Regions from separate parts of the Tessaracoccus lubricantis genome, predicted to be linked through region 1. Evidence: predicted binding sites of a transcription regulator. Region 1 holds the regulator's gene; the other holds the start of a gene.
What was found. Region 1 encodes LexA, which represses DNA repair genes until DNA is damaged. Its sites were predicted from a motif close to TCGAACANNTGTTCGA; they were not measured.
Positions count from the first base shown of each region.

Region 2: the regulator LexA is predicted to act here: its motif matches at 1,696-1,711, upstream of ABEA30_RS11770 (DUF6504 family protein).

Region 1 covers NZ_BAABLV010000036.1:33,266-37,679, reverse strand. The annotation lists gene ABEA30_RS11285 (ATP-dependent DNA helicase) at 1-1,817, shown strand, start outside; gene lexA (transcriptional repressor LexA) at 1,821-2,558, opposite strand; gene ABEA30_RS11275 (hypothetical protein) at 2,768-3,106, shown strand; gene nrdR (transcriptional regulator NrdR) at 3,323-3,841, shown strand; gene ABEA30_RS11265 (vitamin B12-dependent ribonucleotide reductase) at 3,915-4,414, shown strand, end outside.
Region 2 covers NZ_BAABLV010000036.1:138,417-142,830, reverse strand. The annotation lists gene ABEA30_RS11780 (cytochrome c biogenesis CcdA family protein) at 1-707, shown strand, start outside; gene ABEA30_RS11775 (hypothetical protein) at 704-1,627, opposite strand; gene ABEA30_RS11770 (DUF6504 family protein) at 1,856-2,161, shown strand; gene ABEA30_RS11765 (DNA polymerase III subunit alpha) at 2,161-4,414, shown strand, end outside.

The sequences.
Region 1 (4,414 bases):
CGCGCTGCGTCGACACCGGCGAGGTCGTCGTCGTGGCCACGGCCACCCTGGCCCTCCAGGCGCAGCTTGCGAACAAGGACATCCCCACGGCGCTCGACGCGGTGGAGGAGGTCACTGGGCAACGTCCGAAGGCCGCCATCCTCAAGGGACGCACGAACCATGCCTGCCTCTACCGCGCACGCTCTGGCGGAGACCATGACCAGGGCTCGCTCGTCGGAGCCGGCGCGGTGGCCGAGGCCGCTGCCCGTTCGAAGGGCGACGAGGTCAGCAGGCTGGGTGCCGAGGTGCTGGCGCTGAGGGAGTGGGTCGAGGGGGAGGCAGAGCGCGGCGGCCTCGCAGACCGCGACGACGCCCCCACGCACACCGCCCGCGGCTGGGCCCAGGTGTCCATCCCCACCCGCGAGTGCCTCGGCGTGACGGCCTGCCCGTTCGGAGCGGAGTGTTTCGTGGAGCGGTCGCGTGAGGTGGCGCGCGAGGCGGACCTCATCGTCACCAACCACGCACTCCTGGCCATCAACGCCATGCACGGCGGCACCGCGTTGCCGGAGCATGCGGCGCTGGTGGTGGACGAGGCACACGAGCTCGTGAGCCGCATCACGACGGCGGCCACGGATGAACTGACCCCTGCGGTCGTGGACCGCGCCGCGCGGCGCTCGCTCGCCTGGCTGGACGACGACCTGGGGATGGACTTCCTGGACCAGGTCGAGTCGCTGCGCGAGGCCCTGGACGAGTCCGAGTTGACCCGCATCACGCAGGCGTCCGCGCCGCTGCCGTACGCCGCAGCCGCGCTCCGCGACGTGGCCCGCAAGGTGGCCAGCGCCCTGGGCAAGGTGACCGATGACCCGGAGCGCCAACAGGCGACCTCGGCGGTCAAGGAGGTCTTCGACGTCGCGGATCGCATCGCCGCCCTCAAGGAGCAGGACGTGGTGTGGGTGACCGAGTCCGAGATCATGGGCCGGACGGCCTACGTCGCCCCGCTGAACGTGGCGGGCCTCCTTCGGGAGCAGGTCTTCGGGCAGGGGCCGACGGTGCTCACCTCGGCCACGCTCACGCTCGGCGGCGCCTTCGAGCCGGCCGCCGGCGCCGTCGGGCTGCGCGCGGCAGATCGCATCGACGATGCGAGCGGGGCCGCCGACGAGTTCGGGTGGCGGGGCATCGACGTCGGCTCGCCCTTCGACTATCGCAAGCAGGGCATCCTGTACGTCGCGCGTCGGCTCCCGCCGCCGGGCCGCGACGGGCTGCACGAGAAGACCCTTGCCGAGATCGCGCAGCTCGTGTGGGCCGCCGAGGGGCGTGCGCTGGGGCTGTTCGCATCGCGGCGGGCGGCGGACCAGGCGGCTGAGTACTGCCGGCGCGAGCTGCCGGAGCTGACCATCCTGTGCCAGGGCGACGCCCAACTGTCCGAACTGACGAGGCGCTTCCTCGAGGAGCCCACCACCGCGCTGTTCGGCACGATGTCGCTGTGGCAGGGCGTCGATGTGCCCGGCGAGGCGTGCCAGTTGGTGATCATCGACAAGATCCCCTTCCCCCGTCCCGACGACCCCCTCATGCAGGCCAGGAAGAAGGCCGTCGACGACGCGGGCGGCAACGGCTTCATGAGTGTGGCGGCCACGCACGCGGCGCTGCTGCTCGCCCAGGGCGCGGGCCGGCTGATCAGGCGTTCGGAGGACAGGGGAGTGGTGGCCATGCTCGACCCCCGCCTGGACACCGCGCGATACGGGTCCTTCCTCACGGCGTCGCTGCCGGACTTCTGGACCACCACGGATGGCGACGTAGCGGTGTCCGCGCTACGCCGCCTCCGCGGCGACACCGATTGACGCTCAGATCTTGCGGAGGACCGCGACGACCTTCCCCATGATGGCGGCGTGGGTGCCGTCGATGGGGGAGTAGCGCTCATTGTGCGGCAGGAGCCACACCTTGCCCTGCTTGAACTTGTAGGTCTTCACCGTGGCCTCGTCGTCGAGCAGTGCGGCCACGATGTCCCCGTTGGTGGCGTCAGGCTGCTGGCGCACCACCACCCAGTCTCCGTCGCAGATGGCCGCGTCGATCATCGAATCGCCCTTGACCTCGAGCAGGAACACCTGGCCGTCGCCGACCACCTGCTTGGGCAGCGCGAAGACATCCTCGACGTGCTCCTCGGCGAGGATGGGACCGCCGGCCGCGATACGACCCACGACGGGGGCCGCCACCGCCGACGGGCGAGCGTCCCACGTCTGGGTGGAGTCCAGCTGCCTACCGAACTGGTCCACCTCCGGGAGCGTCAGCACGACCGCCCGGGGGCGGTTCGGGTCACGGCGGATCAGGCCCTTCTGCTCCAGCATGCGCAGCTGGTAGGTGACTGAGGAGGTCGACGCCAGGCCGGCCCGATCTGCCACCTCCCGGATGCTCGGCGGGTAGCCGAGTTCCTCGATCGCGTTGCGGATGACGTGCACCAGGGCCAGCTGGCGGCGGGTGAGGCCAAAGTCGGGCCCGTCAGGGATGGGCAGCTCGGCGAGCTGTGCTTCGATCTCGGCATTGCTCGGGCGTCCGCGGCGTGGTCGTTTCGTCTTCTCAGCCATGGCCCTCATCCTAGCGCCCTGCATGAACACGTGTTCGAAATAATCCAGCGTGTCGCGGGCACCAAAAATGTCGGAGGGGCCCTGTTGACTGATCCTCGCCACGAAAACCCGTGGCGCACGACACGCTTCGAACGAGTGTTTGATTGGGAACGGCGGATGCGCTACATTTTCAATCGAACGGTTGTTCTAGGGATGAAAGAGGTCACACCATGGCCACCACGAGCGCACTTCGCTTCCAGGTCGTCGGCACGCCCCGTCGCCGAGTCGTCACCCTGTCTCCGGCCGCGCGCCCGGAGCCCCACCTCCCCCGTCTGCATCCGGCACGCACGGCCCTTCCGGGGCGCACGGCCGCGCCTGCCTCCTGCCGGGTCGTGAGCCCTGAACCCCGTTCGCCCTGGCTGGTGGCCAAGGTCGCCGTCGTGTCACTGCTGGCACTGGTGGGTGGCGCGGTGTCCGCCGTCGAGTTGGTAGACGCCGTCGCAGCGCCTGATCCCGCCACCGCGTACGTGGCCGGGGACCCCGCCTGGGCGCACGTCACGCAGGGCTGAGCGGCTTCGCGCCGCAGCCCGTCGGACACGCAGATCCAGTTGGGCGTGTCCCTTGCCTTCCGGAGAACAGCGGCCTAGTGTGATCCCTACATCTAGTGGTTGCACTGATGTGATTCCACTACAAGTTGTGATTCGAACATGATTCGCAACTTGTGGGGCTCGCGTCGATGTGGCACTGTTGTCCACCCGCTCCACTGCTCGAGGAAGGCCCCGCACGTGCATTGCCCGTTCTGCCGCCACTGCGACACCAAGGTGTCGGATTCGCGCGCAGCCGAGGACGGCTCGGCGATCCGCCGCCGTCGCATGTGCCCCATGTGCGAACGCAAGTTCACCACCATCGAGCAGATCATCCTCACGGTCGTGAAGCGATCCGGCGTCGTCGAGTCCTTCAGCCGCGAGAAGGTGATGCGGGGCGTGTCGAAGGCCTGCAAGGGCCGTCCGGTGACGCAGGCCCAACTGGCAGCACTCGCGCAGCGGGTCGAGGAGTCCCTTCGGGCCTCCGGCCAGGCCGAGATCCCGTCGGAGCAGATCGGCGTGGCCATCCTCGGCCCGCTGGAGGAACTCGATGCGGTCGCCTACCTCCGCTTCGCCAGCGTCTACAAGAACTATGAGTCGGTCGACGACTTCCAGCGGGAGATCGACGCGCTGCGGCTCAGTTCGATCACCCGCGAGCCGGCCCCCGAGGGCGCAGAGGCCCTCCAGCGGAGCACGGCGCAAGAGCCGCTCCTGAGCTGAACAGCCGTTCAGCGCCACCACTGTCCAACATCCACCAGCACCATCATCAACAACACATCAGAGGGGTTTGACCATGACAGCGACAGCCGCGCGGGCCTCCCGCCGCAAGTCCTCCGATACAGCGCCCAAGGGTCTCGTCATCGAGCGAGTCTTCACCAAGCCCGGCGTGCACCCGTATGACGAGGTCGAGTGGGACCGTCGCGACGTGGTGCAGACCAACTGGAAGACCGGCGAGACCGTCTTCGAGCAGCACGGTGTCGAGTTCCCCTCGTCCTGGAGCGTCAACGCATCCACCATCGTGACCACGAAGTACTTCCGCGGCGCCGTCGGCACCGATGCGCGCGAGGACTCGCTGCGCACGCTCATCGACCGCGTGGTGAAGGCCTACGTGAAGGCCGGCAGCGACTACGGCTACTTCGCCACCGACGCCGACGCAGAGGTCTTCGAGCACGAGCTCACCTGGATGCTGCTCAACCAGTACTTCTCCTTCAACTCGCCCGTGTGGTTCAACGTCGGCACCCCCTCGCCGCAGCAGGTCAGCGCCTGCTTCATCCTCTCGGTCGACGACTCGAT
Region 2 (4,414 bases), 110 kb from region 1:
TCGGCCAGCAGCGCGCCCGGCTGGTCGCCCGTACCGCGTTGTTCTACATGGGGCTCCTGCTCACCCTCGTGCCGCTGGGCCTGGCCGCTGGGGCGCTCGGCGGGCTGCTGACCAGGCACCGCGACACCCTCGCGCTGGCGGGCGGCATCGTGCTGATCGCGTTCGGCGTCATCGTGGCGCTCGGCATCCGGTTGCCCGTCCCCGGGCTCGCCCAGCGCGGCGACCCGAGCGGCCCGGTCGGGGCGGTGCTGCTCGGCATGACCTACGGCCTGGCCGGCGCCTGCACGGGCCCGCTGCTGGGCGCGGTGCTGACCGTCGCAGCCGTGGGCGGCAACGCCGTGCGGGGTGGCCTGCTGCTGGCGCTCTTCGGGGCCGGCATGGTGGTGCCGTTGGTGGTCCTGTCGCTGCTGTGGAACCGGCTCCGGCTGGGGGAGCGGCTGCGGCCCCGTCCACTGGCGGTCGGCCCGTTCACCACCTCGGTGGTGGGGCTCGTCTCCGGACTGCTGTTCGTCGGCGTCGGCGTGCTGTTCGTCACCACCGACGCCACCACCGGCATCGGCGGCATCCTGGACGCCACGCAGCAGTTCCGCCTCGAGTCGTGGCTGCGCGAGGTGGGCCTCGGCGTGCCCGACCTCGCCGTCGTCCTCGTGGTCGTCGCCCTCGGCGCGCTGCTGCTGTGGCGGTGGCTGCGTCGCCCTGACGCCTAACGAGGGCGCGGCAGGCGGGGCAGCGCGAACTCCTTGTTGGTGGGGCGCGGGTCCTCGCCGGTGAGCCGTTCGTGCAGCGCGTACACGGCCAGGGCGGCGCTGGCCAGTTGCCCCCAGGGCGCCGGGCCGGCAGGCGACGTGGCGGATGCCCGCAGCTGGCCGCCGTCGTCGATCGGCGTGCCGAGCACGGGCCGTGCCCACCATCGGGCCCGCACGGCGTGGGGTCGGCAGTCGACGTGGGCCGGGCCGGCGTGCGATTCCACGGTCCGTACCCCGCGTTCGGCCAGCCGCTGCGCCAGGAGGTCGACGAGCCGCTGCGTGGGCTGGGGCGCGCCCGTATCGTCGGTGAGCTGCCAGCGCCCGAACATCCGCTCGAGCAGGAGCGGGAGGGCGGCCGTGCCCGGGCGGTCCGGGCCCACTGCCAGCACCACCTCCGACAGCGGCGTCTGCAGCCTGCCGGCGACGTCCGCCACCGTCCGGTCGAGCCACAGCGAGGCGCGCTGCCGCTTCGTGCGGACCGGTTCGGTGCCCTCCAGTGCATGGCGGCGGAAGGCCTCCCAGACGGGCAGCAGGTCGTCGAGCAGGTCGCGCCAGCGCACCGCCTCGGCCTGCCCGAAGGCGGCTGACAAGGCGTGGTACTGGGCGCCGCGCTCGGCCGGGAGGTCCAGCACCGTGCCGTCACCGAGTGCGTGACGGGTGGGCGGGGCCTCTGTCAGGGCCAGCCCGGCGGCGTTGAGGGCGGTGACGAGGTGCGCGCCCGACTTCTTGAACAGGTCTCGCCAGGTGGCAGGCAGGACGATGACGTCCGGCAGCGGTGCGGCGGTGTGCCCGGCGGCGTCGAGGGTCACGGCGTGCCCCAGCCGGGCCAGCCGCGCGGCGGTGGCCATGCCGGCCAGCGTGGCGCCTCGGACGATGAGCATGGGACCCATCGTAGGGCGTCACCCCACCCCTTTTCTTTTGTCGGACGGTCGATCTATGATGAATATCACCGTACGCCTGTTCGATTAGTTCGGGGAAGCTCTGGTCGGCATCAGGCGTGGGGTGATGGGCCGCCCCGGCCCGGCGTGGATTCGACCCCCACTCCGGGCCGGGGCTCCCGGGTCGAGAAACACAGTTCGTTCCATTGAGTGTTCCCCGGGAGGTACCCCATGCGCAGATACGACGACCCCATCTTCGTCCTGTTCGCCGATGAGCCGAGGCAGTTCATCTGGCGCGACAGGCTGCTGCTCGTCAAGGAGGTGCAGGCCAGGTGGAGCCGCGCCACGCCGTGGTGGGCGGGGCAGCAGGCACGCGCCGCCCGGGGCGAGAGCGTCGAGCAGCCCGCCGGGTCGGACCTCCTGGGCGAACTCGAGGTCTGGCGCGTCGAGGCGGGCAACGGCCGGCACCGTGGCGTCTACGAACTGGCGCGCACCATGGGCGCGGAGGACTGGCGGCTCCAGGCGGTGCTCGACTGATGTTCACCCACCTGAGAGTGGCCTCCGGCTACTCCTTCCAGTACGGCGCCTCGCACCCCAGCGCGCTGGTGGCGCGGGCCGTGGAGCACGGCATGGACGCGCTCGCCATCACTGACCGCGGCGGGCTCTACGGCGCCGTCCGGTTCGCCAAGGCGTGCCTGGCGGCAGGGATCTCGCCCATCGTGGGCGTGGACCTGGCGGTGCGCCCCGACGGGTGGCTGGCCCGCCGTCGCCCCACGGCGGCACGTGGCGGCCAGTTGCGCGACGAGCGGCTCCCGCGCGCCGTCGTGCTCGCCACCTCCCGCTCGGGGTGGGGCGCGTTGTGCCAGCTCATCACCGCGGCCCAGCAGGCGGGGGAGCGCTCAGATCCGGTGGTGACCCGCGAGGTCATCGCGCAGCACTGCGCGGGCCGGGACGTGGTGGTGTTGCTGGGCGCGGATTCGCAGCCGGGTGAACTGCTCGTGGCCGGGCGCCCACAGGAGGCGACCCAGGAGGTGCGCAGGTGGCGCACCGAACTGGGCGACGGGCTGTTCCTCGCGGCCACCAACCACCAGACCGGGGGCCGCGGGGTCGCCTCCGCGCACCAGGCCGCCGGGCTCATCCGGCTGGCAGACGCCCTCGGGGTGCCCGTGGTGCTCACCAACATGGTGCGGATGGCCCGCCGCGAGCAGGCCGTCACCGTCGACGTGCTCGACGCCGCCCGGCGCCTCGTGCCACTGGACGTGCGCAACATCGACCGCCGCAACGCGGAGGGCCACCTCAAGGGCACCGACGAGATGGTGCTGGTCGCCGGTGAGGCCTCGCTGCTGGCGGGCCGGCCTGATGCGGCGTCCCTCCTGGCCGCCACCCGCGGCCTGGCGGAGCGGTGCATGCTCGACCCCATCGGTGACATCGGGCTGGGCGAGATCCGGCTGCCGGAGTTCGAGACCCTCGGCACCACCGCGCAGGAGGCGGCCGGCGTGCTGCGCGCCCGCTGCGAGACGGGCCTGGCAGAGCGGTACGGCACCCCGGACGGGCAGACGCTGGAGCGCCTCGACGACGAGCTGGCCGTCATCGGCAAGCTGGGCTTCGAGTCCTACTTCCTCACCGTGGCGGACGTGGTGGGACTCATCCGGGGCATGGGCATCCGCTGCGCCGCCCGCGGGTCGGGCGCCGGAAGCCTCGTCAACTACGCGCTGGGGGTCTCCGGCGTGGACCCGATGAGGTACGGGCTCATCATGGAGCGGTTCCTGTCGCCGCTGCGCATGGCGCTGCCCGACATCGACCTCGACGTCGAGTCGGCGCGCCGCACGGAGGTCTACGACGAGATCCTGGCCACCTTCGGCGCGCAGCGGGTGGCGTGCGTCGCGATGATCGAGACCTATCGCGTGCGCCACGCCGTGCGCGACGTCGGCGCGGCGCTCAGCCTCCCACCGGTGGAGATCGACGCCATGGCCAAGGCGTTCCCGCACATCCGGGCCAGGGACGCCCGCGCCGCGCTGCGCGACCTCCCCGAGTTGCGCGCCGCGGGGCTGGGGGAGGAGCGCCTCGACGTGCTGTTCTCCCTGGTCGAGTCACTCGACGGCCTGCCACGGCACATCGCGCTGCACCCGTGCGGCGTGATCCTCAGCGACTCCTCGCTGGGCCAGCGCACCCCGCTGGAATACAGCTTCGGCGGCTACCCCATGAGCCAGTTCGACAAGGACGACGTGGAGGACCTCGGGCTGCTCAAGCTCGACGTGCTGGGCATCCGCATGCAGTCGGCCATGGCGCATGCGCTCACGGAGATCGAACGCACCGCCGGCCCCGCGCCCGACATCGACGCGCTCGCGCCGTTCGACGACCCGGAGGTCTACGACATGATCGCCCACCGCGCCACGCTGGGCTGCTTCCAGATCGAGTCACCCGGGCAGCGCGAACTGGTGGGCAAGTTCGGGCCGGAGACGTTCCACGACATCATCGTCGACATCTCGCTGTTCCGGCCGGGGCCCGTGAAGTCGGACATGGTCACCCCGTTCCTCGAGGCCCGGCAGGGCTGGACGGAGCCGGAGTACCTCCATCCCAGCCTCATCCCGGCGCTGGAGCAGACGTGCGGCGTGGTGGTCTTCCACGAGCAGATCATCCAGATCATCTCCATCGTCACCGGCTGCTCGTTGGCGCAGGGCGACGAGGTGCGCCGTGCGCTGGGGGACCGCGAGGGCCAGGCGAAGGTCAAGGAGTGGTTCGTCCCGAAGGCCCTGGGCAACGGCTACCCGGCGGCGCTGTGCGAGGAGA